3 regions of the Pseudoalteromonas sp. 4NS20-0020 genome follow, and region 2 is predicted to be linked to each of the others. Evidence: predicted binding sites of a transcription regulator. Region 2 holds the regulator's gene; each other region holds the start of a gene.
The links. The regulator sigma-54, encoded in region 2, starts transcription at its own class of promoters, with help from an activator protein. The targets are predictions, from matches to a motif close to GTTGGCACGNNNNTNGNNT.
Positions count from the first base shown of each region.

Region 1: the regulator sigma-54 is predicted to act here: its motif matches at 5,069-5,087, upstream of AC27JL_RS12155 (BON domain-containing protein).
Region 3: the regulator sigma-54 is predicted to act here: its motif matches at 9,633-9,651, upstream of dps (DNA starvation/stationary phase protection protein Dps).

Region 1 covers NZ_BAAJMI010000004.1:333,561-344,258, forward strand. The annotation lists gene AC27JL_RS12115 (hypothetical protein) at 1-90, opposite strand, end outside; gene AC27JL_RS12120 (CreA family protein) at 109-591, opposite strand; gene AC27JL_RS12125 (5-carboxymethyl-2-hydroxymuconate Delta-isomerase) at 798-1,127, shown strand; gene AC27JL_RS12130 (LysR family transcriptional regulator) at 1,134-2,099, opposite strand; gene AC27JL_RS12135 (DUF4437 domain-containing protein) at 2,237-3,052, shown strand; gene AC27JL_RS12140 (outer membrane beta-barrel protein) at 3,117-3,698, opposite strand; tRNA gene AC27JL_RS12145 (tRNA-Ile) at 3,886-3,962, opposite strand; gene AC27JL_RS12150 (YqaE/Pmp3 family membrane protein) at 4,248-4,406, opposite strand; gene AC27JL_RS12155 (BON domain-containing protein) at 4,470-5,033, opposite strand; gene AC27JL_RS12160 (LiaF domain-containing protein) at 5,354-6,010, shown strand; gene AC27JL_RS12165 (VOC family protein) at 6,066-6,482, opposite strand; gene suhB (inositol-1-monophosphatase) at 6,730-7,533, shown strand; gene AC27JL_RS12175 (substrate-binding periplasmic protein) at 7,596-8,405, opposite strand; gene AC27JL_RS12180 (bifunctional diguanylate cyclase/phosphodiesterase) at 8,437-10,206, opposite strand; gene secF (protein translocase subunit SecF) at 10,335-10,698, opposite strand, start outside.
Region 2 covers NZ_BAAJMI010000001.1:235,276-245,973, reverse strand. The annotation lists gene AC27JL_RS01085 (STAS domain-containing protein) at 1-231, opposite strand, end outside; gene AC27JL_RS01080 (MlaC/ttg2D family ABC transporter substrate-binding protein) at 224-904, opposite strand; gene mlaD (outer membrane lipid asymmetry maintenance protein MlaD) at 910-1,458, opposite strand; gene mlaE (lipid asymmetry maintenance ABC transporter permease subunit MlaE) at 1,473-2,252, opposite strand; gene AC27JL_RS01065 (ATP-binding cassette domain-containing protein) at 2,252-3,067, opposite strand; gene AC27JL_RS01060 (calcium/sodium antiporter) at 3,448-4,416, shown strand; gene AC27JL_RS01055 (KpsF/GutQ family sugar-phosphate isomerase) at 4,420-5,391, shown strand; gene kdsC (3-deoxy-manno-octulosonate-8-phosphatase KdsC) at 5,392-5,943, shown strand; gene lptC (LPS export ABC transporter periplasmic protein LptC) at 5,940-6,494, shown strand; gene lptA (lipopolysaccharide transport periplasmic protein LptA) at 6,484-7,020, shown strand; gene lptB (LPS export ABC transporter ATP-binding protein) at 7,017-7,742, shown strand; gene AC27JL_RS01030 (RNA polymerase factor sigma-54) at 7,812-9,311, shown strand; gene hpf (ribosome hibernation promoting factor) at 9,338-9,625, shown strand; gene ptsN (PTS IIA-like nitrogen regulatory protein PtsN) at 9,630-10,082, shown strand; gene rapZ (RNase adapter RapZ) at 10,102-10,698, shown strand, end outside.
Region 3 covers NZ_BAAJMI010000001.1:341,067-351,764, forward strand. The annotation lists gene AC27JL_RS01545 (transglycosylase SLT domain-containing protein) at 1-676, opposite strand, end outside; gene AC27JL_RS01550 (ETEC_3214 domain-containing protein) at 690-1,466, opposite strand; gene AC27JL_RS01555 (hypothetical protein) at 1,536-2,114, opposite strand; gene AC27JL_RS01560 (LysR family transcriptional regulator) at 2,400-3,296, opposite strand; gene AC27JL_RS01565 (zinc-binding dehydrogenase) at 3,430-3,576, shown strand; gene AC27JL_RS01570 (GAF domain-containing hybrid sensor histidine kinase/response regulator) at 3,682-5,862, opposite strand; gene AC27JL_RS01575 (hypothetical protein) at 6,225-6,779, opposite strand; gene AC27JL_RS01580 (RNA polymerase sigma factor) at 6,785-7,270, opposite strand; gene AC27JL_RS01585 (hypothetical protein) at 7,270-7,977, opposite strand; gene AC27JL_RS01590 (hypothetical protein) at 8,092-8,883, opposite strand; gene dps (DNA starvation/stationary phase protection protein Dps) at 9,047-9,562, opposite strand; gene AC27JL_RS01600 (DUF2237 family protein) at 9,802-10,164, opposite strand; gene AC27JL_RS01605 (DUF2189 domain-containing protein) at 10,368-10,698, opposite strand, start outside.

The DNA.
Region 1 (10,698 bases), on a different contig from region 2:
AAAATTTTCTACAGCCCAAATAAAAGTATCAATAAGCCATTGCTGCTCTTGTTGCTCTAACAAAGGCGCTGATTTAAATAACGCTAACATAGTGTACTCTTAATTTAATTATTCTTGCTCTTGTGCCCACTGCCATGCTTTCGTGTTATATAAAGGCACAGTAGATAATGCATGGTGATGACTGCCGCTCGACTCTTTTGTTGAATACGACAAATATAATAATGTGCGAGTTTTAGCGTCGTATATTCGGCGCACCTTTAACGATTTAAATAAAATGCTCTTTGATGACTTAAACACCACCTCACCAGACTTACTACGATCAATTTCTTGTAATTGCTCCGCGGTGATTGGCCCTGTTTGACGACACGCAATCGACATGTCTGACGGGTCAGAAAAGTCTAAATCGGCCTCAACATGACTAATATGACACGTCACTCCTTTAATGATCGGATCTTGTTGTGAGTTCACCACCACATCTTTTGTAGTAAACAAACCTAAACTCACCGACGCCACATCATCAGAGCAGGCACTTAACGTAATTACTGCGCCCATTAGCACGGCTAAATGTTTTATTTTTTGCTGAAATTTCATACTCATCCTTAATATAAGCTAGGTCTTTTTACACGCTTATTTTAATAAGCTTGGGTTCACCTGTGTGTTTTTATACTAACATCAAAAATCAGCACAACTAAATTACTTTAAAACAAACATTTTAGCCGTATGGGGTTTAGCGAGCCGTCGTGTATTTGTTACAATTAACGACACGCTTAATGCCGTAACCAACAGGAACCACCCGCATGCCGCACATTATTATTGAGCACTCAGAAGACCTCCCTGTATTACCTCAAGTACTGGTAGAAAAAATCCATAAATGCACATTCGAAAGCGGTTTATTTGATTTAGAAACTATAAAAACTCGCGCAGTTGCATATCAGCAGTATCAATTGGGTGTGGGTAAAGAAGGGTTTATACATGTGCAAGCACACATTATGGCAGGGCGAACAGTAGAGCAAAAGCAAACTCTGAGTGAGCACTTACTTGCGTGTTTAAAAACCTATTGCAGGGAGTCTGACAGTTTAAGCGTTAATATTTACGACATGGACCACGAGATATATCGTAAAAATTAACACAATTCAGGCCTTGTGCTCATCATCACAAGGCCACTCGTCTTCAGTCAAAATATGCTTTGCCAATAGCGATGCCCTAAGAGCCATTATTTTACTTTTTAACTCATCACGTATCAGCCTTATTGCAGGCGAAATAAACTGCCGACTCGGAAGCACTAACCACATTTCTGTTAAGGGTATTTTATAATCGGGTATTATTCGTTTGAGCTTACCGCTAAGCAAATCATCTGCTACATCAATGGCTGACTTTTTTGCAATCCCAGCACCATCGACACACCAGCGTCTAACAATATCACCATCGTTTACAGCTCTATCGCTGTTCATTTTAACTTTGTATTGCTGTGTATTATCATAAAACTCCCAATCCGCATGCACTACTTCGTAAAGTTTGTAGAGTAATGCGTTGTGCTCGCTCAAATCGTTCGGCACTAACGGCTCGCCATTCAGTTTTAAGTAACTAGGTGAAGCGCACACCACGTGTGGAATATTACAAATTTTAAATCCATATAAATTAAGCTCCTCAGCTACACCTTTTTTCATCGCTCTTAATGCAACATCAATTCCATCACGATAAAAATCAGCACGGCTATCACTTGCATGTAACCTCAAAGTTATAGAACTATGAAGATCCATAAGCTCATTAAGCAAAACACGCATTAAATTACGTCCCATTTCAGACGACACCGCCATTCGCACTTCGCCTGTAATACACTCCTGCTTTTCATTAATAACCGCTTGCCCTTGCATTAGTAGCCCAAGCGCCTGTTCGCATAATGGTAAGTAACGCTCACCTTCAGCGGTCAGTCTTATCTTTCTAGTAGTGCGAACAAATAGTTGTGTACCAAGAGCTTGCTCTATTCGTTTAATAGAGACACTCGCTGCCGACGAGCTCATATCCAACTGATGCGCAGCCGCTGTTATTGATTGAAGCTGTGCAACTTTTAGTAATACGCGTAAATCTGCAATTTTCATAACCGCCCCTTTATAAAACTATTCGTTGATGCTGCCAATTATCCACGTTTTAACGAAACTGTATTAAACATTAGCCTGTTTATGGAATGAAAAATACTCGCTATTGTGTTTCTATCCCAACGCAAAGGAAAATATTTATGAAATGTAGAATTGTCCTATCAGCTTTAATACTCACAACTTCGCTTATATCTGTACCTACTTTTGCAGACGAGCACGAATCAAAAGTAATACCTGCAAACAAAGTCAAATGGGGCTATTTAAACCCATTAAGAGGCGATCAAAGTCCCGGTGCAGCCGATTTATGGGGCGATCGTACCGTAGATACCGCAACAGGTATGCTAGTACGCTTTAAAAAAGGGTTCGAGTCCCCGCCGCATATTCATAACATTACTTACCGAGGTATCGTAATTGAAGGCCAAATGCACAATGACGACCCCACAGCTGAAAAAATGTGGATGCCTGCAGGATCATTTTGGACACAACCTGCCGGTGAAAACCATACTACTGCAGCCAATGGCACTACAAATCTAATTTACCTAGAAATAGACTCAGGCCCTTATTTAGTAAAACCAACAAACAAACAGTTTGATAATGGTGAACGCCCATTAAACGTACATAAAGACAACCTTGTTTGGCTAGACAAAAACGACGTAAGCAATATTAATGCTAAAGGTGTACAAACAACCTACCTTTGGGGAGACACCGAGACAATGTACGGCTCAATGATAAAACTACCAGCCGGGTTTAAGGGGGAAATTAGCACAGATGCGGATGAGTTTCGTGCAGTGATAATTGCAGGCAACGTGCAATACAGCTCAAAAAGTAACTCACAAAACTTAAGTGCAGGTAGCTTTGTAGAATCTGGGGGTAAATTCATTCACTCGCTTGAGAACACAAGCGATATACCAGCAACTATTTACATTCGCTGCAATGGCTTATACCACGTAAATTAGCGTGTTATAGCTACGTAAAAACTAAAAAGCGCACTAATAAGTGCGCTCATTTAACTGCTTGTGATCAAAAGCTGTAACGTGCAGTTAAGCTAATATAATCTAAATCATCTATTGTGGTGTAGCTAGTACCTACAGATAAATTTGTATTCACATAGTAACGAGCACCTAAAGTGATAGCTGTTTCACTGTCATCAGCAATATCAATGTAACTTAAGCGGCCATCAATTTCGATGCTATCAGTTAGCATTGATCTAACCCCAACAGATAATCCATAGCCATTTTCATCATCCGACAAATCAGTACCGCTGAACGATACTTCAGTTTCAATGTTTTCGTACGTTACTAAACCATAAAAGTCAGTGCTTTCACTAATTGCAGTACGGTAACCCACGCCTGCGCTCAACCAATTTAGATCTACATCCAAACCATCTTCTGAGTCGCCTACAGTCTTATATTGACCAGACACAAAAAAGTTATCGCCCAGTAATTTACTACCATCAAGCGTCCAACCGTTTAAATCATCGCCATCAAGATCTGCATTTAAATAACCGCCAGACACATAATTAAAGTTAGGTGTTTCTGCAAATACAGCAGGGGTGACAAAAACTGAGCTTAATAATAAGAGTGCGACTTTATTCATTTTCATGGTACTTCCTTTTAGATATATTTTAACAACATATTGTTGTACCCAATAAAATACACAGCTATATATTTGATTGCAATTAGAAATTTTATAGATTAATTAAAAATCAATATATCAACCAATAAAGGATAATAATGTAGAGCTTTGGATTTTAAGTGCGTAAAAATTTAATAGGGATCTACTTGGAAAGTGGTGGCCCCTCCCAGACTCGAACTGGGGACCTAACGATTATGAGTCGTGTGCTCTAACCAACTGAGCTAAGGGGCCAACTTTATATAACTGCAAGGCAGTTAATTTTTGAAGCGTTCAGCCACAGAGCGACTAAAGCGGGTTGCAGTATAAAAACTTTTTTAGGGCTTGTCACTACCAAAAACCTTTATTTTAACAATCAATAAGCTAACTGCTTAAATTGTAATCTTTTAAAGAGTGTGAATGGGTAAATTTGGGGAGTTTTAGGAAAATAAAGTAAAAATGATTAAAAATAATATTTATTAATAGAATGCGCTGAGCAATATTTACCTACAACTGCCGTAAACATAGCTCAGCTGCGCATTATTTTTTAGCAATAATATAAATTGCATGTATTAACCCAGGGAAGTAACCCAATAGCGTTAATAAAATATTAATCCAAAAATGCATACCTAAGCCCACTTGTAAAAAAACACCTAGTGGTGGTAGCAAAACAGACAGTATTATGCGAATGATATCCATTATTTAGCTCCTTCAAACAGTTAAAAACAAAAAGCCCAGCAATGCTGGGCTTTGAGTATAACGTTATTCAGCTACGATAGATAAGTTATCTACCACATCACGTACGTCTTCAGCATTTTTTGCAATTTCGATTGCTAATTGCTTTTCCGCTGATGATTCAACTGAGCCGTTTAATGTAACAACACCATTATCGGTATCTACATCAATATCGGTTCCACCTACTTCAGAATCAAATAGGAAACGTGTTGTAATAACGGTGGTGATTTTAGCGTCCGTTAGGTCGTTATCATCATCCATCATTTTAGAATCTGTGTGTTTAGCGCTCATGTTTTTAACAACGGTTAGGCTGTTTTCAACGTCCATGACGCCATCTAGACTAAGTACAAGCTCTTCTGCTAGCTCTTTCTCTACTTCGCTATCAACTTTACCTGTAAGTACTACCTTGCCATTTGTTACATCAGTGTTTATGTCAAAGTTGTTTAGGTCTGTGTTCATAAGAAGCACAGTTTCTGCCTTGCCATCAATCCAAGCATCTTTACTTTCGTTTTCCCAGCTGTTTGCTTGTGCACCCATTGCTGTTGTACCAAGAACTAACGCGGCGATAATAGATTTGTTAAATGTTTTCATAATCTTTCTCCTTTTGATTAAAGACACTTTAACTAATGCGAACATCAAGCCAACTTTATTTACCATTCAAAATCATAAACTTAACGAAAAACATAGACTCTTATAGGTTTAACGCATTTCCCCTATTTACAGGCAAGTGAGTAAAACTTTCTCAAAGTGTGAAAATTACTAGATTATTGCTATTTTGGTTAATGTATCGTTAATATAACAACTAAACAAAAAGCCTTTAAAAATTAAACTATTGATAATAAACAAAATTAATTTTGGTATACGGTTTGCTAACTAATTAACTAATTGCAAATACAATTAAGGAATGCCCCATGTCTGTAAAAGTTGAAGACCGCCCAATAGAGCAAGTACGCGAACAAGTGATTGATCAGTTAATTTATAACTATAGCCATGGCGTTATATCGGTTGAGGCATTTGAAAGACGATTAGACAAAGCAATGGATGCAAAAGACAATTCTGTGCTGCTTACGTTAGTAGAAGACTTAACACTTAATACCGACAAGCAATACAAAGCTGAAAAGCAATCGCAGTTTACGCCTAATTACAGTGCTCAACAAAATAGCGATGACGACATTACACTGCGCAGTATTTTGGGTTCTAACGAGCGAAGCGGACAATGGGTGGTCCCTAAAAATATTTACCTAAATAATTATATGGGCTCTGTGGTGCTTGATTTCACCGACGCCATTTTCACGCATCAAAACGTGACAATTCATGTTAATTGTATTTTTGGTAGCGACGAAATTTACGTACCCGAGCATGTTAATGTTGTGTCCAAAATGTTTTGTATTTTAAGCACGCTAGAAAACAAATCAGTAACGTTAAATAAGCGTCAAGGTCCTACCATTCATATTGAAGGCAAAGCGATACTAGGGTCGGTTGAAGTAAAGATAAAACGTACCATAAAAGAAAAGTTCATGAGCTTTGCAAACGATTTAAAGTCACAGCTAGGGGTAAGCAGTAAATAAGTGCAACTGTATTTGCTTTAATATGGCTGCTTTTAGCAGCCATATAGTGGTGGGCTTAAAGATCATTATTTCGTTCTGCAGGTATATCCGACAAGTACTCTACAAACTCAACTTCAAAGCCCGAAGGGTCTCTGAAGTAGATATTTTTTCTAAATGGGTTTTCATTGCCTTGCTTATGAACTGAAAAACCCGCTTTATTTAAACGAGACACCGTATTATCTAAATTAGCCGTCACGTAAGCAAAATGAGCAAACCCAACTTGATGCCCTGAAAGCGCTCTATTTTCACCCTCACCATGATCGCTCATTGCTATGTATTGCGTGTCGTCACCAAAGTGGACCCAACGCCTTGGTTTTCCATACCATTCACCCCGCCCTTCACTTCGTATTACCCAGTGGGGAAAAATGGCTTGGTAAAAGCGAATCATGGTATCAATGTTTTTAACAACTAAATTTACGTGTTCTAAATACATACTGTTTCCTTGTGAGTTAATTTAAACACACAATAAAACCTCAAGTTAACTTTAGGTAAAGCGCTTTTTTAAATTTTTAGTGGGTCATTAAAAATACACTTTTGTTTTAATTAAATGTGCAACACTTTCAAGGCTGTACAAAAAACACCCACAAGTATTTAGGGTTTATTGTTTACTTTATGTCAAAAGTCGCTAAAATACGCCGGCTGAAAATACAAACGTTCTTTTACAACCCAAAGGTAACTCCATGCATCCAATGTTAAACATTGCGGTTCGCGCTGCGCGCAACGCAGGCAAAATTTTACTTCGCGCTGGCGAAGATTTATCAAAAGTTGAAGTGCAACAAAAAGGCGCTAACGACTTAGTAACTAATATTGATAAAGAAGCCGAAGCCGTAATCCGTGACACTATTTTACAGTCTTACCCTACTCACTCTGTTGTGGGCGAAGAACTAGGTGAACACAAAGGCAAGGATGATGATTACCAATGGATTGTAGATCCTATCGATGGAACAACAAACTTCATCAAAGGTATTCCACATTACGCAATCTCTATTGCACTTAAAGTTAAAGGTCGTTTAGACCAAGCCGTTATTTATGATCCGATTCGTGGTGAGCTTTTCACTGCATCTAAAGGTCAAGGCGCACAACTTAACAGCAAGCGTTTACGCGTGAGTAAAACAACTGTTCTTGCTGGTACAGTTTTAGCAACGGGCTTTCCTTTTAAGCATAAACAACATACAGATGCATACACTGAAGCGTTTAAAGCGTTATTTGTTCACACTGCAGATATTCGTCGCGCAGGCTGTTCTGCATTAGACATGGCGTACGTTGCTGCTGGCCGTGTTGATGGCTTTTTTGAAATTGGCTTAAAACCTTGGCACTCTGCTGCAGGCGAGCTTATGGTTAAAGAAGCGGGTGGTATGGTTGTCGATTTTGCTGGTGGTAATAACTACAACCACAGTGGAAATATCATCTGTGGCGCGCCAAAACTGACTCAAGCTATTATTCGTGAAATTCGTCCAGTGTTAACTGAGTCGTTACTTCGCTAATAAATTGCTTTTACCAATATAATTGGTACAACAAAAAAGGAGCCTAGGCTCCTTTTTTGTTGTTAAAAATATGGGTTTATTAGCTTAATCTCTATAGTTTCCCCTTTTGTATAAGGAAGGGAATTTAAATCTGTAGCAAAGTATTCATAAAATAACGCATCAAACTCGCCGTTTTGCTGCATTATTTTAATTCCCTGCTCAAGCGCTTTAGCCAACTCAGGCTTATCCTTAGACACAAAATAATATAGCGCTGTTGGGTAGCTAATATATAAATTAGGCACAATACGTAAATTTTTGTGATCTCGCTCTAAAAGCTCAGAATTGACTTCAATAAATGATCGCGGAAAGTAATCTATGCGGCCTTGGCTAGTAAGCGCAAACATGGCTTTTAAGTTTGATAATGGTCTCACGTTTAAACCGTTATTAACCAATATGCGCGTATCAGGCCAATCATGCCCCTGTACCGAGCTCAGTTTTGATAATTGCTCAAGCGTTTTTATATCTTTAAATTTATCTAAATTCTGTTTATTTGTAACTAACGCTCTTTTGCCTATATACCCTTTGAACAATGGAATTTTAATGGCCGTGGCTAATGACTCTCGTTCAGGGCTGCTCATACTCCAAAATAAATCAAGCGAGCTATCATCAAGTGACATTAAATTGCGTTGCTGATGCGGGTGTACAGCAACACGTTCTATTTCGACAGGATACTGGGCTCTTATCAATGCCTTGGTTAGCATGTCATTGAGGTAATCATCACGGGCAAAATGCGCATGTTGATCTTTCGGAATTTTTACAATATTAACTTCGCTTGCTACAACACTTCCAATAAACAAGCTCACTACACATACGATACACTTTAATGGCAACATCATGATCACCTATAAGTAAATTACCTTTTTACTATTTGCTAATCGCTACTACTGGAGGCGCAGGGCGCCTTCGCTTGCATGTAAAAAGATAGCTATGACGAAATCGTTTGGCTTCTTTTTTCGCATCCGTTGCTAATGCTGCAACCTGATGGCTATTTTTGCACTGCTGTAAATCGGGTTCAACTAATCCTATTGATAAGGTAAGTAAAGGTACAAACTGCTTTTCACCTTCACGATTTGTAGCCCAATACCCTTTGCTAGCTATGTGATTGGGCGTAAAAAAAGCACGAGAACGATGTTCAAACTGTTCAATAATACGGTTACAAATACTTACCGCATCGCTTTGGTCAAAAACAACCATAAAGTCGTCACCACCAATGTGTCCTACAAAGTTAGCACTATTTGTACAGGCTTGCACTGTTACATCAGCCAATAATTTAATGACACTATCACCACTCGCGTAGCCATAAAGATCGTTAAACTGTTTAAAGTGATTCAGGTCAATATAAGCAAGATGAAATTTATTTTTATTACGTAACCTATGCTCTATAGCTTCGTTAATTGCAACATTGCCTGGCAACATTGTTAGCGGATTTGCATGTTGTGCGTGGCGAATTTTTTCTTCTGTTATATGTTTTAAAATGTCTCTTAGTGGCGCAAGCCCTAAATAATTGCCGCCTCTAGTAATAACAATATGGCGCCTAATATCGAAGTCTTGCTCAGTTATTTGCTTACTCACCGTATCTAGCTTTTGGTCTTCATCAACAATTAGGGGTTGTTTATCCATTAACTCTATAACAGGGCGCTTATCATAAAGAGCATGACCATAGGGTGCTGCAAATACCTCGGTAAGTTGGTCTTTATGTAGTAGGCCCACTGGCTGACCCTGTTGATTAATTACAGGTATGCTAATAATGGCTTTGTCTTGCTCAAAGAGTAAATGAGCGTCTTTGCATCGGGTATCACTTGCTATGGCCTTTTGTGGTTGGCTTAGCGCGCCAATCGCCATTGACTGGTCAAACTGATCACATAATTTAAATGTAAGTGCTTGTATTTGAGCAGAGCTAAAATCACGACTTGGTTGCAAGTTCGGTCGTTCAAATAAAAAACCTTGTACATTATTAATGCCTAAACTTTCAACCAGAGCGAGTTCCTCAGAGCGCTCAATGCCTTCTGCAATCACTAAGGTGTTTGTTGCTTTAGCTAAAACAATAATTGATTTTAAAAACTCCTTTTTAACCTCACTCTGATCGCAATGATCGATAAAATAACGATCTATTTTTACATAGTCAGGACGCAGTGCAGACCACTGCTTTAAGCCAGAGTACCCAGCTCCTAAATCATCAATTGCAATGGTAAAACCGAGCTCTCGGTAATGCGCAATGGTTTTAAGTAATAAGTCGTCGTTATCTACTTTGTCTTGCTCTGTTACTTCTATAACAACACGATTAGTCGCTAAACCAAACTGCTCGGTTAGGTGGCGTGTTTCGCCTTTTGGGTGGCAAGGGTCTAGTAGCGTTTTTGGACTCACATTTAAAAAAAGCTTACCTTGTAAATTTAGCTTAACAAAGTTTTCTATTGCCTTTGAGCGGCATAGTAGCTCTAGCTCAGAAATAAGGCCCTCTTGATGCGCAGCTTTAAAGAGCATATTGGGCATTTCTAATAAGCTCTTTTGTGGACCTCGACTAAGCGCCTCGTAACCAAGAATGAGCTGACCAGATATATCTAAAATAGGCTGAAATAACGTGGTTACTTCCCCGCTATCTAAAATAGCCTCTAAGGCTTGTCGTTGAAGGGTCACTACTGGCTCAATTATTATTTCAATTAGAGCAATAAAATAGCAATTCTGTATGACATATTTATTTCAAACTCCTATGTTATAGGCAATAAAAAACCGCTCATAGAGCGGTCTTTTTAATGCATTTAAGATTATGGCATTGCCATCGGATCTTGATCTGCACCTTCTTTTTCTATCACTTCTGGTATTAAATCTTCTTTACTTACTCCCATTGCAAGTGCAACCGAGCTTGCAACATATACAGAAGAATATGTACCAATAAATACACCAAACAATAATGCAGTAGCAAAACCATGAATGGTTTGTCCACCCCATACAAACAATGCAATCAATACCAAAATTGTGGTGATTGATGTAACAAGTGTACGGTTAAGTGTTTGCGTAAGTGAAATATCAATAATTTCAACGGTATCGTCGATGCGTACTTTTCGGAAGTTTTCACGAATACGGTCAGATACAACAATAGTATCGTTGAGTGAGTAACCGATTACCGCC
Region 2 (10,698 bases):
TTGCAATTCAAGGCGAATACCTTGCTGCTTTAATTCTGCAAAAGAGTGAATTAACCAAGCTAAGCCGGCTGTGTCAACCCTTGACACCCCACTTAGGTCAAAATAGATGGTTTTATGCTTAGTTTGTAGCTGCTTGTTCAGAAGTTGTTCATCGCCAATTGAATTTCGAGAGAGCTCGCCGCTCGCTCGAAACTGTTGATCATCAATTTGGCTTATCGCCAATTTAGTCATTCGAGCTACTGCCTCTAAATTGAACTGGAAGCTTACTTTTTTGCTCTAAAAGGTCACTTACCTTATCAATACCTTGCTGACGCAAAATACCTTGTAGCTCACTTTGCTTAGCATCTAACAAGCTTATCCCTTCAGCAATCATGTCGTATGCACGCCACTGACCACTACGATCTTCACGAACTTTAAAATCAATGCGGATATCTGGCTTACCATCTTCGATAATTTTTGTTTTTACTACAACCACATCCTGACCTTTAAATGGTTGCGGTGCACCAAATTCAACGTGTTGGTTAGTATATTGGGTAAATACACCTGCATACGTAGCAACTAAATACTCTCTAAACACGCCAATAAAGCGCTGAATATCTTTAATTGCTTGTGCTTTTTCAGCATCATCTGTGATTGCGCGCACTTTAGATACTTCACTTCCTAATACACGCAGTGCTGCGTATTTATAATCAATATAGGGCATCAACTCTTCTTCAACGATAACGCGAAGATACTCTTGATCTTTAACAATCAATGGTTGATCTTTTTTGATTCGGTCAAATGTATGCTCTGATACCTTGCGCACCATTTTATTTGGATCGTCTAACTTTACTTCTGCAGCACTCACCGTTTGCATTAGGCTTAATGCGCTAAGCGTTATAATAGCTAAATACTTTTTCAACATAATAATTACTCACTACCTTGGTTGAATAAAAACTGCCCAATTAATTCTTCTAACACAATGGCAGACTTGGTATCAATAATTGAATCCCCATTCCCTAGCGCCTTACTTTCTACGCCAAATAAGTCATCAATTGCAGTATCTTGTTCATTGTTGGTTACTGTTTCACCTAAACAACGCTGTTCAGCTGAGCTGGAGGCAATAACAGGATTTATACCTAAGTATTGCTCGCCTAAAATACCCGATGTAAGTATGGATATTGAGCTTGTATCTGAAAAACGACATAAGTATTGCGCATCAATAGTCATATCAACCACAGGTAAAAACTCTTTTGGATGAACATAAATTGACTCAACGCGACCAATTACCACACCACCTACTTTGATGGGGGCTCGTGCTTTTAATGAGCCAATGTTTTCAAACTTTGCATTGAGTGAATAGGTTTCGCCTGAGCCACTAATACCTGCATTCGCTACTTTAAGCGCTAACATAGCAAAAGCTAAAATGCCAAGCGCTACAAAAAAGCCAACTAAAATTTCTAATTTCCGTGAATTCATTATTTATACCCTAATTAGCTGGTAAACATTACCGCTGTCAAAATAAAGTCGAAACCTAAAACGGCCAATGACGAATGTACAACTGTCTCGGTAGTTGCCTTGCTGATCCCTTCCGACGTTGGAACACAGTCATAGCCTTTGTAAAGTGCAATCCAAGTAACCACTATTGCAAATACAAAGCTTTTAATTATGCCGTTTAGTACATCAGCCTGAAACGACACTTGCGATTGCATAATTGACCAAAAGCTACCGGTATCTACACCTAACCAATCAACCCCGACTAAATGAGCCCCTATAATTGCAACGGCAGAGAATATAATTGCAAGTAAAGGCATGCTAATAAAACCGGCCCAAAAGCGAGGTGCAATAATACGTTTAAGTGGATCAATTGCCATCATCTCTAATGATGAGAGTTGTTCGGTGGCTTTCATTAGGCCTATTTCTGCGGTAAGTGCACTACCTGCACGCCCAGCAAATAATAGCGCGGTAACTACAGGGCCTAGCTCACGCAGTAAACTCAATGCTACAAGTGGCCCTAAGCTATCTTCAGCACCATACCCTACTAATACGGTGTAGCCTTGCAATGCGAGTACCATACCGATAAACAAGCCTGATACCATAATAATAAGCAGCGACTGCGAACCCACCATATAAAGCTGGCGAATAAGCAGCGGAGTGCCTTTTTTAAGATTAGGAACATGCGCGAGTGCACTGAACAACATGTAAGCTGAGCGACCAAGGGCAGCAAAGCGACCCAGAGTTTTATGCCCTAACTTTTGAAACAAATCCAACATTAGGCTTTTTCTCCAAGCAACTCATCTGCATAGGCTTGCGCGGGGAAATGAAATGGCACAGGACCATCAGACAAACCTTTTAAAAATTGCTGAACTAGCTCAGATTCATGATTGCGCATTTCATCTGGCGTACCTGAGCCTATTACGCCCTGATCGGCAATAATAATAACGTGATCGGCAATACTCATTACTTCAGTTACATCATGGGTCACAATTAAAGACGATAAACCTAATACTTGATTGAGCGATTTAATTAACTTTACAAGCACGCCCATTGAGATAGGATCTTGGCCAGCAAACGGTTCGTCATACATGATGAGCTCTGGATCGAGCGCTATTGCGCGAGCAAGAGCAGCACGCCTTGCCATCCCACCTGATAACTCTGAGGGCATTAAATCTTTAGCTCCGCGTAAACCCACAGCCTGCAGCTTCATTAACACCACTAAACGAATAAGATCTTCACTTAGTTTTGTGTGCTCACGAATCGGAAAAGCAATATTGTCAAACACAGACATGTCGGTAAACAAGGCACCACTTTGAAATAGCATGCTCATTTTTGTACGCGCTTCGTATAATTCTGAACGCGTCATGGAAGGAATACTGCCACCTTCAAATAAAATATCACCCGAATCAGGTTTTAATTGGCCACCAATTAAACGCAACATCGTGGTTTTACCAATACCGCTTGGCCCCATAATCGCAGTGATTTTGCCTTTAGGCACACTAAAGCTCATATTTTTATATATGACCCTATCGCCCCTGGAAAAGCTAACATCCTTGACTTCTACTATTGATTGCGACAAGTCGCTCTCCATAAAAATGTTCACTAGTGCCCCTATTTTAAATCTTTTTGATCCAATATGGAAAAAACAATTCGTAAGATTTTGTAATGTACGTTTAAAACACACATTAAGACTCACTCATCTTCACTTAACCAACACTTAAACTAGGGCTGTTACCTATTAAGGTTAAATTTTCAGCAACCTATTTAGAATTTTGGCAAGTCAGTACCTGGTGGTGTAGTTATTCCCCATACATCAGTAAAACTTTAGTACTGAAAGCCTAACAGGCTCGACTAATTAATTTAGTAAAATGAATAAGCCTACGTAGTTGACCTTACTCTTTTATTTATACTTTCATCGTGGCATTTGTTACTATTCGCGCCATTCCTATTTTGAATAACTGGCTTAATACAATGGTTACCTCGTTTGTTATTTTGATTCTTGGTTTTGCAGCCCTAGTTTGGAGTGCTGACAGGTTTGTTTATGGTGCGGCCGCACTGGCTAAAAACTTTGGCGTACCAACCTTAATTGTTGGTTTGACTGTTGTTGCCATGGGCTCATCAGCACCTGAAATGATGGTGTCAGCCTCTGCCGCATTGGCTGGAAAAACAGACACAGCGGTAGGTAACGCAATTGGCTCAAATATCACAAATATTCTACTGGTATTAGGTATTACCGCTTTATTTAGGCCTCTTAGCGTTTCTTCAAGTACATTAAAACGTGAAATCCCGTTAGTGCTTATTGTATCTCTAGCTACTTGGTATATTTTTTCAGATAACTACTTTTCGCTTGCTGAAGGCGTTGCCTTATTAATTGGTTTTGTCGTCTTTATTGGCGGGCTGATTATTGTTTCGCTACGTGCTAAAAATCAAACAGACCCATTTGTATCAGAAGCATGTGATGAAGTACCCAATGACGTACCAACAAAAAAAGCAGTAATTTGGTTAGTTATTGGTATGGTATTACTTCCTGTCAGTGCACATTTTTTAATAGATTCAGCGGTTGATATCGCAAAATATTTTGGCCTAAGTGATTTAGTGATTGGCTTAACAATTATTGCAATAGGTACAAGTTTGCCCGAGCTTGCAGCTTCAATTGCAGGGGTTCTTAAAAATGAAGATGACTTAGCACTGGGTAATATTGTTGGCTCTAATATTTTTAATATTCTTGCCGTGCTGCCTTTCGCAGGCATTATTAACCCTTCTGTTATTGACCCGTCTGTTGCTAACCGCGACATACTTATTATGATTGGTGCCACGGTTGCGCTTATTATCATGTCATTGAACTTTAGAGGTGCTCAGCGCATCAATAGAGTAGAGGGCGGCTTATTATTAATCGCTTTTTTAGGCTACCAAGGGTATATTTTCAGTCAAGTAGGGTAAGTAATGGCAACGCTAAATTTTATTGAACAAGGCCTACGTGTATTAGACATAGAGCGCCAAGCATTGAGTGATATTGCACAATATGTGGATGAAAATTTTCATCAAGCATGTCAGTTAATATACGACTGCCAAGGGCGAACTATTGTTATAGGCATGGGAAAATCGGGTCATATTGGTAATAAAATAGCGGCTACATTAGCAAGTACTGGCAGCCCTGCATTTTTTGTACACCCAGGTGAGGCAAGCCATGGCGACTTAGGTATGATCACTAAAAATGATGTGGTTATGCTCATTTCTAATTCTGGTGAAACAAGCGAAGTCCTCAATATAATTCCTGTTTTGAAGCGCCTTGGCGCAAAAATGATAGCCATGACAGGTAACGCAAGCTCAACAATGGCAACGCTTGCAAACGTTCATATTTGCATAAAAGTTCAAAAAGAAGCCTGTTCGTTAGGCTTAGCCCCTACAGCAAGCACAACAGCAACACTTGCAATGGGCGATGCCATGGCGGTTGCACTGTTAGAAGCCCGCGGTTTTACAGCTGATGACTTTGCGCTATCTCACCCCGGCGGCAGTTTAGGTAAACGTTTACTGCTGACCCTAAAAGATGTCATGCATAGCGGTAAAAACACACCTATTATTAACGTTACGCAAACTATAAAAGATGCACTGATAGAAATGTCGGCAAAAGGCTTAGGCATGACAGCCATAGTTGATTCTCAGCAACAACTTGTAGGGCTCTTTACCGACGGTGATTTACGTCGTATTTTAGAACAACGAATTGATATACATACAACACAAATAGATGTTGTAATGACCAAGTCCTGCACAACGGCAACGCAAGATATTTTGGCCGCTGAAGCACTTAATATTATGGAGCAAAAGCGTATTAATGGTTTAATTATCGTTAATGAGCAAAACCACCCTATTGGTGCATTAAATATGCAAGACTTATTAAAAGCAGGAGTATTATAAATGCAATTTGAAGAGCTCTATCAACCATTGAGTGAAGACGCAAAAGCACGTGCAAAAAAAGTAAAGCTACTTATTTGTGATATTGATGGTGTGTTTTCTGATGGTCGCATTTATTTGGGTAACCAAGGCGAAGAGCTCAAAGCATTTAATACAAAAGATGGCTTTGGCATTAAAGCGCTAATTAATAGCGGCTTTGAAGTTGCGGTAATTACAGGACGCCACTCAAAAATAGTACAACAGCGTATGACAAGCCTAACAGTACAACATATATATCAAGGCCAAGAAAATAAGCTACTCGCTTATGAAGAACTAAAAACAAAGCTCAATTTAAATGATGAGCAAATTGCCTACATTGGCGATGATGGCCCAGACATGCCAGTAATGGAGTTAGTAGGGTTTGCTGTTGCAGTAAATGACGCCCATCCGCTAATAAAACGTTTAGCGCATTATACAACACAAATGCTAGGTGGCTTTGGTGCAGTGAGAGAACTTACCGACCTACTAATGCTTGAAAATAACAAACCTTTGACCACAAAAGGGACTAGTTCATGAATGCAGCGCGCATAATATTAAGCGTTTTATTCATCAGCTGTATGGTTTGGCTTTGGTACCCTTATTTCACACAAGTAAATTTACCACAACAAACCGAAGCAGACATAATTGCAAAGCCCGATTACACAGCCATAGAGCTAAAACAAACAGCGTATGACGAAAATGGGAAAATCAGCCATAAAGTAACGGCAGCGCGAATGGAGCTATATCAAGAATTAGGGTTTACCTTTTTTGATAAACCTATTTTTACGCTATACAACGACAAACAAACATGGCGAATTAACGCTAATGAAGCAACATTATACGAAGGCAGACAACTAATATTAGAAGGTAACGTTGTTGCTAGTAATTTAACTGATAACGCAATGATAGATAAAATTAATGCTGATAACATTCAGGTAGATATAAAATTACTAACGATGCAATCAGAGCAGCCTGTCATTGTTACAGGGCCCAATTTAAAAATCACCGGTAAAGGCTTAGAAGCCGATTTAAAAACCGAAGTGATAAAATTAATTAACCATACGCGAACTATTTATTATGACCAATAAACTATCAACACTCTTTATTATTCCAACATTTTTACTTGCATTAGGTACTAATGCCGCTGAAACAACAGCGCCAATTTCTGCAAATCAAATTTCGATTAGTGCGGATAAACAAGAGGGTCAACTAAAAGAAAACGTAGGTATCTTCGAAAAAAATGTTGAAATTATTCATGGCGACAGAAAAATTACCGCAGACCGCCTTGAGGTTCACAAGCGCGATGAGCTAGGCGACAACAAGCAATTGTTAATTGCCACAGGTACGCCTGCATATTTTGAAGAAAAACAAGCCGACGGCACAATAATGAGCGCCAGCGCTAATGAAGTTAGGTACGATGTTTCAACGCGTTTTTTAACATTAATTGGAGATGCAGAGATATCTCAAGCTGGGCAAAAAATGAATGCTAAAAGCATTACCTACGATATAGAACAGCAGCTTATTAGCGCCGAAAAAGATGAAAGCTCAACTGACCGTGTACACACTATCTTAGTGCCTGTGGAGCCTAAAAAAAATGACAAAGGCCAACCATGAGCACATTAAAAGCAGAGCTACTAGCCAAAAGCTACAAAGGCCGTGAAGTTGTAAAAAATGTGGGCTTAGAAGTTAAAGCTGGCAGTATTGTAGGCTTGCTTGGGCCAAACGGCGCAGGTAAAACAACAACCTTTTACATGATTGTAGGCTTAGTCCCTAGCGACAAAGGCAAAATATCTATCGATGATAACGATATTACGCTTTTACCTATGCACAGTCGTGCTAGATTAGGCATTGGCTACTTACCACAAGAGTCGTCTATATTTAGAAAATTAACAGTGTATCAAAACTTAATGGCTATTTTAGAAACTCGAAAGGAGCTCACTAAACAAGCCAGAGAAGATACATTGAATAATCTATTAGATGAATTTAGCATTCAACACATTCGCGACAGCAAAGGCATGGCATTATCGGGCGGAGAACGTCGCCGAGTGGAGATTGCACGTGCTTTAGCCGCAGATCCAAAGTTTATTTTGTTAGACGAACCATTTGCCGGTGTTGACCCTATCTCAGTATTAGATATTAAAAAAATTATTGAACACCTGAAAAACCGTGGGATTGGCGTATTAATAACAGACCACAATGTAAGAGAAACCCTTGATGTTTGCGAAAAAGCCTACATTGTTTCTCATGGGGAACTGATTGCTTCTGGTACCCCTGAACACGTATTAAATGATAAAACTGTACGCGATGTATATTTAGGCGAGCAATTTAGGCTGTAACATTTACGCCTTATTTATAAGCATCTGCTAGTATTAACTATAACAACTTAAAAGGATTGTTAGAGATACATGAGGCAATCACTACAGCTGCGCATGGGCCAGCAACTTACAATGACACCTCAGTTGCAACAAGCTATTCGCTTGCTGCAATTAAGCACATTGGATCTTCAGCAAGAAATACAAGAAGCGCTCGACAGCAACCCATTACTTGAGGTTGAGGAGCAAGACTATGCCGATGATCTTGCGGGCAAAAATGAGCAAAAAGCAGATAACGATGAAGTTACAGTAACCGTATCTGCCGATGAAGCCCCTAGCGAGTATGAACAAGACAGTGGTGAAGCGCTTGCTAAAGATACCGTAAGTGACGACATGGCAATGGATGTTAGCTGGGATGAGTATATGAGTGCAGCCCCTGCATCATCTTCAGGCCCAATGCCTGAAGATGAGTCTATATATCAGGGCGCATCAACTGAAACGCTTCACGAATACTTAATGTGGCAATTACAATTAACGCCATTTAGCCCTACAGATGAAGCCATCGCTATTGCTATTGTAGAAGCGGTGGATGATTCAGGCATACTGACACTCAGCTGCGAAGAGATTTTAGAGAGCTTTAATCAAGATAACGACGATGACGTTGAGGTTGAACTTGACGAAATAGAAGCGGTTTTAAAGCGCATTCAGCTATTTGACCCAGTGGGTATTGCGGCACGTAGCTTACAAGAGTGCTTGTGTATTCAGTTAAATCAATTTGATAAAGGCACGCCTTTTATTGATGAAACAAAAATGATTTTAACAGAGCACATTGATTTGTTAGCTGCTCGTGACTACCGTACATTAATGAAAAAAACGAAGCTCAAAGAAGATGAGCTTAAAGAAGTAATGACACTTATTCATACTCTCAACCCTAAGCCTGCAGACACAATAGTACGAGAAGAGTCTGAGTATGTAATACCTGATGTGTCAGTTAAAAAAATTAAAGGCCGCTGGATTGTAGAGTTAAACCCAGACAGCATGCCAAAAATTCGTGTAAACAGCCAATATGCAGCGATGTCGCGTACAGTTAAATCAAGCGGCGACAGTCAATTTATTCGCTCACATTTACAAGAAGCTAAATGGTTTATAAAAAGCTTAGAAAGTAGAAATGATACACTTTTAAAAGTAACTAACTGTATTGTTAAACAACAACAGGGCTTTTTTGAACACGGGCCAGAAGCCATGAAACCGATGGTTTTAAATGATGTTGCCGAAATGGTAGAAATGCACGAATCAACAATTTCGCGCGTAACTACGCAAAAGTATATGCACACACCGCGTGGAATATTTGAGCTTAAATACTTTTTCTCAAGCCACGTAAGTACCGAAAATGGTGGAGAATGTTCATCTACGGCAATACGTGCACTTATTAAAAAATTAATCGCAGCAGAAAACTCAGCAAAACCATTGAGTGATAGCAAAATTGCGGATATATTGGCTGAGCAAGGAATTAAAGTAGCGAGACGTACAATCGCAAAATATCGCGAATCTCTGGCTATTCCACCGTCAAATCAGCGAAAGAGCCTGATTTAAGACGCTAAACAAAGAGGGTAATGCTTATGCAACTAAATTTAACTGGTCGTCATGTAGAACTAACTGATTCATTAAGAGACTATATAAATACCAAATTTGCGAAGCTAGAAAGGCACTCTGATCATATTAATAATGTTCATGTCATTCTTGATATAGAAAAATTAAATCAAAAAGCAGAAGCAACTATTCATGTAAGTGGTGCTGAATTATTCGCATCCACTGAACATCAAGATATGTATGCAGCTATTGATTCATTGATTGACAAGCTTGACCGTCAAGTAATTAAACACAAAGAGAAGCTTGCTCGACACTAATATGATGAAATTAAGTTCACTTATATGCCAGGACTGCAGTAAAGCTGCGGTCCTTTTTAATAGTAAAAAAAGAATTTTAGAGTTTATTAGCGAGCTGGCTCACGATAAATTACCGTATTTATCTCAACAGGATATTTTGGGCGCTTTATTAACCCGCGAAAAGCTAGGCAGCACAGGGATAGGAAGAGGCATTGCTATTCCACATGGCCGAATGAGCGGCGCACAAGAACCTTTAGCATTGGTGTTAGTAAGTGAAACACCGATTAATTTTGATGCTATAGACAACCGCCCTGTTGATATTTTTGTTGCACTCATCGTACCTGAAGGCGATAACCAACAGCATTTAAAGACGCTAGCAACGATAGCTGATAAACTAAAAAATAAAGAATTTTGTAAGCAGCTTCGCTGTGCTAAATCGGATGCTGAGTTGTATCAAATTATTGTTGACCAATCGTAACAAATTTAAAGGGTGATTAATGGAGTTGATTATCATAAGTGGCCGTTCTGGTTCTGGTAAGTCGGTTGCTTTACGCGTTGTTGAAGATCTAGGTTATTATTGCGTAGATAACATTCCAGTAAATTTATTACCTTCTTTAATTAGAAGCGTTTCTGATAACTACGATAAAATTGCCGTTAGTATAGATGTGCGAAATTTACCAAAAGAGCAAGATGAATTTAATCACATCATCGAATACTTACCGGGTTTTACAAAACCAACGCTGTTCTACTTAGACAGTGAAGATCAAACCCTTATTAAGCGCTTTTCTGAAACCAGACGCTTACACCCTTTATCAATAGATTCACTTCCGCTTGATTTAGCCATAAAAAAAGAAAAAGAACTTCTCGATGTGCTAATTACGCGCGCCGATTACATGATCGATACCAGTGAGCTAAGCGTTCATCAACTTGCTGAATCAATTCGCGAAAAAATACTAGGTAAAAAAGACAAGCAGCTGATTGTTACATTTGAATCTTTTGGTTTTAAACATGGCATTCCTAAAGAGGCAGATTACGTATTTGATGCACGTTTTTTACCTAACCCGCACTGGGAGCCTGAGCTAAAACCACTTAAT
Region 3 (10,698 bases), 110 kb from region 2:
CGAGTAAATTTTCGCTATCTAGCTGAACAGGTGATGATACTTGTAAAGACATATCAAACACTTTTTCAACTTGTTGGCGAGCTTCAATAGTTTGCTTATTTATTTTATTAATTTCTTTTTCTATCAATGCTTCAGGCTGTGCAATCACTTCAACCGGCGTTTCAACGGGAGAGATATTTTCTATATTTTTTTTAAGTATCTTAAATGAAGTGCTATTTATTTTGCTCGCTACCACTGCATTAGCATTTAACGCACTTTTTAGAGCGTTACTGATATCTTTTGTAGAAACATGTTCTTGCTCGTTGTGCAAAATACTAATACTTATCTGGTCATTCTCATAGTCAATAGTGGTTTTTGCTTTGTTATCAGGGCTATAGTAGGTCGTTTGACTAGAAAGCAGAGGATCTGTTTCACCCCACGTGTTAATGAGTTTGTCGCGTATATCATCAAGTTTTTTAAAATGTTTGCGTCTAAAATCTTGATATTCAGATAAGTAGGTTTCTTTCCAGTCGTTAAACTCTTTTAGTTCTTCTGCGCTGCCTTCCTTTTCTAAAACGGCCATTTCTTGCTCTAGTTGCTCAAATGGATCATTTGTTTGTTGAGCTGAAACTTCCGTTACATTTAGCATTAAGGTGGTAAATAGTGGTACATATAAATTAAGTTTGAATAAACTCATAAAAAAACCTTTATCAACTTTTTGTTAATGTTTGGTACTCAAATCGGGTGAGTAAAGACTCTGCAACAATTTTGCTCTCTAATTCACTGACTGCATAATAGTTGGGCTTTATCTTCGCTCGTAATGATTCAACTTCCTTTTTCAACTCATTAAGGTTATCTGAATAGGTAGCCAAAGAATCCATCGTGTTAATACTTGTTTTTATTGTTGCTAAATACTTCTCTGGTACTTTTACGGAGCCAGGAACTGCGGCGTAGCCAATAAACCCTTTGGATAAAGAAAGAAACATTTTTTCTTTACCAAGATTTTGAGATTCTAGATAATAAGTCAAGTTACGATTGTCAAAGCTGTATTCAAATTCACTTGAATTTTTCTCTAAAATAGTTGATTCGCCCAGTGGGCCCGAGAAAGGTATCTCAGGAGAAAAATCTGAAATACGTGACACTACGGAGTAACCATTAATACGCTTGTCAGAGGTGATGATTGTAAAGATAAACTTTTTTCTAATGTAATAGTAAAACTCAACATCAATATCTATTCGTGACCTTTTTACTGCGTTAGGCTCCCCTAGAAATGTTTTGATGTAAGCGATGCTATTACCTATGTTAACTTTATCTATCTGCTTATACTGAACTTTATGTGTAAAGTTCTCTACGAACGCAGAGTAAGCACTTTTAAGAACATCTTTTGTATCACCCCACTGTCCAATAGAAATCAATATAGCGGCTATCATTAAGATAGAGCTTTGTACTTTTTTCCAGGTTGATGTTTGATTATTATTTTCTGTCATATTTTTACTTATAATAGAAAACTTCACGCATAGTAATTTGGTGAAGTTTTTTGACCGACAACTATTCAATTAATTGGTTAGTTTTTTTATTTCTTGATCTAGGTCGTTTTCGGCTTTTTTGGCTTTGAATTCTTGATACAAAAACTTTTCGTCAGCGGGGTTTATCGTTCGTTGACTTTGTTTAAGAATGTCATTGAATAAGGATTTTGTTTGATTTGGTTCAAGGGCTGTAAGTACACAAAAATGATCTTTTCCAGATATATTAACAATATCCGATTTTATTAGCCTAGAGCCCTGCAATTTTTGCTTGGTTAGTTGCTTTGAAACAGAACTAAAGCTTGTACCAACAGTAGTATCGTCGTTTGCGTCTGTACGATTGCTATATGTTTTTTCAAGCCCTTCAATACGTGTTTCTATTTGTTGTGCTAGCGCTAGACGACTGTTTGCTGTTGCGAGTTTTTTATCAATAGATAAGTTGCCTGAGAACTTCACACAATCTGTCGCGGCAATGCCTTCACTTACATGAGGGTTTAAAACCCAGTCAGGTAGATTTGAAACAGGTGTACTTGCGCTTTTTTCTGCAACTGTATTACAGCCAGCAATAACAACAACGGCAACAGATGTTAATAATGTGCGGGATATTTTCATATAGTCACTAACCTTGTAGTTAATTTAGGTGAAAATTTAAGCAGACACTAATTGTATGTTTGTAGAATAGTTTTATTTGTGTAAAGGAGGGAATGAAAAACTGCATTATTTGATTGCCTCCATGCTTAAATCACTAGTTTTAAAGAATAAACCAAATTATTAATAATTAATATAGATTAGTGTTTTTAAATAATTTTTAATACGCACAGGTATTTAAATTCTTTAACAGAAACAACTTTATGTTTTTAAGTACTATACCTAGTTGAAAGTTTAAGAGCGTGCCACTTACGCCGTTTCCCAATATGGGATTTCGCCATAATACTTTATAAAAAAGTCGATAAATGCACGTACTTTTGGCGCGAGCAACCGGGAGCTTGGGTATACAGCCCAAATAGCGGCATTTGAATCCATGGGGTAATCTTTTAGTATTTGAACTAGGGTGCCTTCTTTTAATGCGTTGTGGGCGCACCAAAGAGACGAAATAGTAATACCTGCATCATTAATACACGCATCCCTTATCGACTCTCCATTATCAATACGAATACTGCCTTTTACCTTAACTTTTTCAATGCCATTTGGCGTTTTAAAGCTCCAGTAGTCAATCCCAATTAATTTAATACAATTATGGTTGAGAAGGTCCTGTGGTGTTTTTGGTTCTCCGTGTTCTGCTATGTAGCCTGGTGAGGCGCATATAATTCTATGGTCGCGAGCTAACTTTCTGGCTACGAGGGTTGAATCGTTAAGCTCGGCATTTCTGATAGCGATATCAAAACCACCTTCGACCATGTCTACAATACTATCGCTTTGTCTTAAATCCACTTTAAGCTCAGGGTGCTGATCAATAAAAGCTTTAAGTGCGGGCACTATATGCATACGACCAAATGAGGAAGGAGCTGCAACACGAATCGTGCCTTGGGGGGTAAAAGAGCCTGCGCCTACAGCTGCTTTTGCACTATTTATAGCATTTAATATTTCTTCAGCGTGAGGTAAAAACTCTCGGCCTTCTTCAGTTAAAGATACTCGCCTTGTTGTACGGTGAATTAGTTTTACACCAAGCGATTCCTCAAGCTTAATAATATGCATGCTAGCTACCGGCGGCGAAAGGCCAAGTTCCGCGCCTGCTGAACTAATATTGTGTGTAGAGGCGACTCGAACGAATAACTTTAGGTGTTCATTGTTCATTATTAAAGCCTATTATTAATTAAATTTTAAAACTAGCTGTTCATTTGAGTGTATTATCATGGGTATCTCTTGTAAATATACTGGCTGTTTAAACTAAACAAGGGGGTACCATAAATGCCAGCAGCATGGCGAAATACTAGCTAACCCTGCAACAATTATTGATGAAGGGCGCCTATTGCCTGTGTTAGACAACATTGAATTTAATCTTGAGGATGCAGGTAAAACGCATGATGGCCTTGCTAGTGGTGAAGGTATGGGGAAAGTGGTTATTTCACTATAAATTGTCGTGTCGGCTTAAGCCAAGCACTTATTAAATGTGCCCGGCTTTTTTATTATTTATAGGCAAAATTATTCTACAAAGGTTTACGGTTTAATAGTCATAAGTTCAATTGAGATCTATTTGTTTTGATAAAAATAAGGTAGTTAAGTCTGTTATTTTTATCAGGGCTTCTTTATCTGCGTGGGTCCATGATATTTTCGATCCAATACTTTCACAGCAAATCACGCCTAGTGCCTTATTATCTTTAAAATAAATGTAGTCAAGTAGTGAGTAAATATCGTATGGCTCAAAATAGCTTTTGGTAAAGCCTTTTGTAACTTCGTGATTTCTTGCATCGGGGGCATCAAGTATTTGGTGGCTTAGTATGTAGTTAAAGTAATCTGGGTAGTCTTTTGCTGTTAATACTGAGTCAAGAATGACTTCATCGTTCTCATCAAGGCACATTAAGCAATTTATCTCAGAGTATTCTTCATTAAACAGCCATAAGCTGACTCTGTTGGCCGCAGGTATTAATCTTTTTAGTTCACGGCATGTTTGTTTAAGTTTATGTTCTCTTTTAATGCTCGGGTCACTAATTTTTATTGCTAAGTCTTTGAGATTTTCGTTGTTTGGATTGTAAACATTAAGCAAGCTGTTCAAGCTATCTTTATTAAATGGCTTAGTTAAATAACCGTCCATGCCAATATTTAGGTAATGCTCAATATCTTGTTTCATTGTGTTGGCAGTCATGGCAATGATAGGTATTGATTTACCGTTTTTCAGTGCTCTTATGGCCTTGGTTGCTTCAACTCCATCCATTACTGGCATTTGAATATCCATAAAGATTAAATCAACGTGGTTGTTAACAAAGTAATCAACACACTCTTTACCGTTTTCAGTAAAAATCACTTGAGTGTTGTGCGCTTTTAACATTTTATTGACGACGATTTGATTTATTTTATTATCTTCCGCAACTAAAATAGCACAGCCTTGTAAATCAGTTACTTCTTTGTTTTTCTTTAGCAAACTATCTAAAATCGATGCTTCAAAGCTTTGCTGATAAATAAATGTAGAGCCTTCATTTTCTTGGCTGGTAAAACTGATTTTCCCACCCATTAAATGACTTAACTTTTTACAAATAGAAAGGCCTAACCCTGTACCACCAAATTTACGAGAGGTAGATGAATCAGCTTGATGAAATTCTTTAAATAAGTTTGCTTGTGCTGCTTTGTTTATCCCTATACCTGTATCTATGACCTTAAATGTTATGTTCTGTGTATTTAAAGAGTGACCTTTTAAGTTAATTATTAAATCAACGTGCCCAGCTTGAGTAAATTTAATTGCATTTGAGCATAGGTTATTTAATATTTGCGATATTCTTAGTGGGTCACCTTTTAATGTTTCAGCCACTTTTTTATCTATTGATACATTAAACTTTATACCTTTATCAGAGGCTTGTTTTTTTAGTGGCTCAATTACACCTTTAACAACGTCTTTAAGGTTAAAGTCGATATGTTCAATATCTAATTTTCCAGCTTCTATTTTTGAAAAATCTAAAATATCATTCACTATATTGGATAAAATATTGGCTGAGTTTAGAATACTTTTTAGCGCAATATCTTTTTCACTATTACTGCTGTCAGATAAGCCAAATTCGGCCAAGTTTAAGATACCGTGAAGTGGTGTTCTTAGCTCATGCGACATATTAGCTAAAAATTTACCTTTTAAATTATTGGATGTATCTGCTTCAGCTTTTAGTTTTTCAAGCTCTTGAATATGAGTTTTTTGTTGTTCTAATGCTTTACTTAGTTCTCTGTTTTTTAGCCTTAACTCTAATTGGGCTATGACTTCTTTGCCTAAAATAGTTAACGCACTAATTTGTTTTTTAGTTAATTTTTTAGGTTTATCACTAATTACACATAAAGTACCAATTGTACTGCCTTGCGGTGTGATAAGGGGGGCACCTGCATAAAAGCGAATGTTAGGGTCGTTGGTTACTAATGGATTGTCATGAAAGCGCTCATCAAGCAATGCATTTTGTACTTCAAATACTTGGTCTTGCAAAATAGCATGGGAGCAAAACGCAATATCACGCTCTGTTTCAGTCGCATCAATACCGTATTTTGATTTAAACCATTGTCTTTGCGGATCGACTAAGCTTATAAGTGATATGGGGGTATCACATATATCTGAGGCAAGTTGAGTTAAGTCATCAAATACTTTTTCTGCTTCTGTATCTAATATTTCGTACTCATATAATGCTTTTAATCGAGATTGTTCATCCGCTGGAATTCGCGCTTTTTGCATAGTAATACCTAATGTTTATATAGCGTTACTATAGAAGTAAAGTGAACTGAATGACAACTTTTAACTACAAGTTACAATAAAGAGACAAATATTCGTTAGCTTTATTATAGACAGCCCGCCATTTACAAAAAGTTATTGATTTACATTAAGCTCAATAAAATAAGTTGAAAGGTTAATTAATCAGTTATAAAAATTTTACGGCCCCTTATTAGTGACAAGAACGGTAAGTACTGTACCTTTGAAATTAAACCAACCAAGCATTCATATATTGTTTATTTTAATGAATTTTAAATGTCATTAGATATTTCATTTAGTTTACAGTTTTGGTGTAACCCCTTATTGAGTAATTTAAGCTGGCAAATCTACTTTAAACTTTCAATTAGCTTTAGCTTACTTTTAAAATTTAACTTTACATGAATGTAGCGAGCTAGTGTGGCAATTAGTACCAAAGTGCCAATACCTACTTGTGTAAGCCATATTGTTGAGTGGTTGTACATTAAAACGCTCACGGCTGCAGTGATGCAAAGTGCAGCCCACAAAATGGAACAGCCTATAAGGTTTAAGCGCCAATAGTTTATTTGATTAATGAGCTGCTGCTTTTTAAAAAGTAGTAAACCATTAACATCTAGGGTGTGTGTTTTTATTAGCTTTTTGCGCTGAATAAATACCCATACTGAAAACCCAATTGGTAACGGAGTTAAAATTGCATACAACACCTGCTCAGGAGTGCTAGTTGCTTCAAAAACTAATGCATAGATACAAAATAAGCTAACAAATGCGCCAGCAACTAAGTCTAACCATGCTTTAATTGATTGTTTTTTTCTTGCCGATGTAATTTGGCTCAGTAGTGCGGCAGTATCCAGTTTTGGAGTCGCATTTTTATAGTCTTTTTGCCATTGTTCTAATAGTGGATCCATAATTATTATTGCTCCATTAGCTTTTGAAGTTGCACACGTGCGCGGCTAGCACGCTTGGCGACGTTCGCTTCGTTTATACCTAGCGTATGTGCTATTTCGGCTTGGTTAAAACCTTCTAATTGAAGAGAAATAACTAGCCTAAATTTTAATGGTAGTCGTCTCATTGCTGTCATTAAATCATACGTGTTATCGCTGTGTTGGTGAGAATCAGTACTAACCAAGTCAAGTAAAGGGTCGCTTAAATTATGACGATCTTGGCGACGTGTTTCTTTTAAAACATGATCGACAGCACGGTTGTGTGCGACCCTAGCAATAAAGGTCTTCATACTTGAATCGCCTCTAAAGTTTTCTACTGCATGCCAAACAGCTAACGATATATCTTGTAGTAGGTCCTCTCTAAGTGCTTGGTCTGCTTCATGTGTTGCAGCAATACGCGCCATTAAAGGTGCGTATTGCAGTAGTATCTCATGAATATGATCCCTTTTTTCCACTAGGCTTCCTTGTTTTTGATGAATACACTTCTGTAAGCAATATAGCTTATACACGTGAGTATAGGACCCGTAATAATCGCACTTAATAAAAAAGTATAAGGAGCTAACAATAGACTTAAGAAAGAAATTAGCGCGATTAAACACATTGGTTTAAACGCATAGAAAAAAGCATTTAGGCTACTTTTTAATGCTTGCAGTACATTTTTATCACCAAGTAAAACACAATAGCCTGCAAAACTGACAGGCAGTGTAACAGGAATAATCGAGGCAAAAATAATACCTAGTTGCCATTGGGTAACTTCAGTAGGCTGCGAAAATAAAAGTAAATTTATGCCATCATTTCCTAGTAAAAGCTTTGCTACAAATAACTGAATAAAAAAAGCAGATGCTAAAATTGCTGAAAGCGGAATAATGCTTAGCCAGTTTTTAGCTTTAAAAATCGACTTTAATGAAAATACTTTATGAGTGGCCAGATGATGAATGACGATAACAGCGCTACTGCCCACAAAAGTGGCAGCCCATTTGGAGGCTAGCATGCCATAAGGGGCGGGTAATATTTGAAGAATACCTTCAATAATTAAAGGAAGCAGTAAAAATAAAAAAAGTTTTACAGGTGCTTGCTTAAAAAGTGAAAAACCGTCTTGAAGCCATTGATTAGCTTTATTAGCGGGTAAACTATGTAGTGGGGTTACTGTTAATGTATTCATAATTACTCTCCTTTTGATTGTTATGTTATTAGTCGATAACAATGAGAATAACCTGACATTTTATTTTTAATTAAAGTAAAAAATTTAAAACACAAAAATAGATTTATAATTAGATTAGCTTACACCACAAGCAGGATATAAATTAAGCACTTCGGTAACTACTTGACCAAATAGAGCTTGTTCTTGCTTTGACAAATTAATCGTTGGGTCAAATTTCATGATATCGGCGGGTCGTGAAGTAATTATTTCTGAAAAAGTCATTGCTGTTAATACATTGCCTGCATAAGAGGCATGGTTGCCATCATCCATATGTAGTTTTGCATTTGGCATTAACACTAAAAGCCTGTTCCAAACAAGGCCAATAGGAGCTACGCAGCTAGGTTGTTTAGCGCTTATTGATAAATGTAAGTCGTATACACGCTGGCCTTCTTCAGGGTTGCCTCTTTGTGGGTGTTCAGGAAATAAAATAGGTGTAATATTTTGTGCCTTGGCTGATGAAATTAAATGCTCAGCGGCATCAGTAGGGTAAGTTGTTAAACCAGACTGAGAGTATTTTTGGCCTTGAAAAATGGCATGGCTTAGATTTTTGTTTTTAAGTTTGTCTACGTTTGCCCTAATACTCACAATATTATCTAAAAAAGGTCCCGACACTGTGGTTGTTTGAACTGACTTATCTGGGTATTGGTTTTCGATTATATGCTCAATGATCCGCCCTAACTGACTGCTGTGACTATTGCCATAAATAATAATGTTGTAATTATCTTCGATATTGTTTTGTGTAATTGGAGTCGGACTTTCACTTGTATTTGATTGCGGAACTTTGGTATTACTGCTGCCTGAGCCGCAGGCTGATAAAAATATTAAAGAAAAAAGCCAAAATTGTTTAGGGGTATTAAAACTTATCATACTAATTTGTACCAATATTGAAAACTACTTACTGATACTAGTAGGTTAATTCTTATGTCACAAGTTCTTGCACGGCTCAAATACCTTAGTGATATTTTGTTTTATGGTTTAAACAAAAAGCCCAACAAAAATGCTGGGCTGAGGTACTTAGGTAATAAAGGTATTATTGCGTTAACTCACCAGTAGCTGACTCGATATGTGCTCTTACAAACCACTGAAATTGTTCAAGATCGGCAAGTTGGCTTATTAACATATCTTCAGATACTGGATCTAAATCTGATACCGTTTCGATGGCTTTACGGTGATCGGCATTAATACCGTTGTACACCTTATCTAACGCGCCTAAATGCTCGGTAACAAGTCCTTTACCTAATGAATATTCGTTCCATGTACGGCGGTCAACAATTGACTTAGGTGTCCCTACTGGTATGCCGCCTAAAGTGGCAATACGCTCGGCTATTGTATCTGTCATTTCGCGCACAGCTTCAACCTGAGGGTCCAGCATTTCATGCACACCTATAAAATTAGGACCAACAACATTCCAATGAATATGTTTTAGTGTTAATTGAAGATCTATAAGTGCAACCATGCGGTTATCTAAGGCTGCGATAGTTTTTTCAGCTGATTCGTTGCTCATACCTGGTGCAGTAAATTTAGCTTGCTTATTTGTATTGCTCATAACTTCTCCTACTTAACTATTTAATATTTTCACGTAGTCCTTTACGTAATAAATACGTGATAATTGTATGAAGCAATCAATATGCCGAAAGTTAAAATAAATAAAATTGTTTTAAATCAGTCGTTTGTGTTTTTTCTTTTGTTTGGGTTTTTATTAATATGAGGTGGTTATGAAAAGTCTGCATCTTTTTGTAAAATTTGCAGACCAAACAGATTCGCTGAAACTAAACTAGAATATTTTTAACGGGTGTATTCATGTGCCTTTAGTAATTCAAGCGGTATTACTTCAAGCGATTTTTTATTAGTGGCCTGCAAGATTACTGGCGGCGCAACGTTTGCTTGTTGCGCATGAAGCCATCTTATTGCGCATAAACACCATTTGTCGCCAGCTTTTAAGCCTTCAAAATCGTAAAGTGGATTGGGCGTTATGAGATCATTACCTTGTGACTTCGAAAACTGTAAAAATTCTTCGGTCATAATTGCACACACACTATGATTACCGCGATCAGAGTCTGGTACATAGCAAAAACCCTCGCGAGTATACCCGCCATTTCCACAGCATAATTGTAACCGGGTATCCAGAACGTTAAATTGATTTGCCATAAGGTGCCTTAAGTCATTATGTTTAATACAGTAAAAATTACTTTATCAGGCGCTAAAAAGTATAGCTACTAAAGTGAGGATGTTTGATTATGACTTTTTAAAAAAGTCGGGGCATTTAAATGAAGGGAGGAGGGGAAAAGTATTATTTGTGCCACAAACTAGTTTCATTATATCGTGGCACAAGTTAAGTTAAAGTTTGTTAACTATTCGTATTTTCTGGCTTTTTTAGTTTTGATTACTGCAATGTATGCGTGCCAGCTTGCATAGCTAAGTAGTGGCATAATCACAATAAACCCAACAGCCCCAGTTACAAAACCAAGCGCAACCATTAGGAAAATGCATATTGACCAAACAACCATTGGCGCAAAATTATTTTTAACGGCGTTAATAGATGAGACGATAGCTGTCATTATGTCTACGCGTCTTTCCATCATAATTTGTGGTGTAAATGCAGACACTGAAAAAACAGACACTAGTAAAACGCCACCTGCAATTGTACCAAGCGTTAAAAATGCTGACAGTTCTTCAAATGTT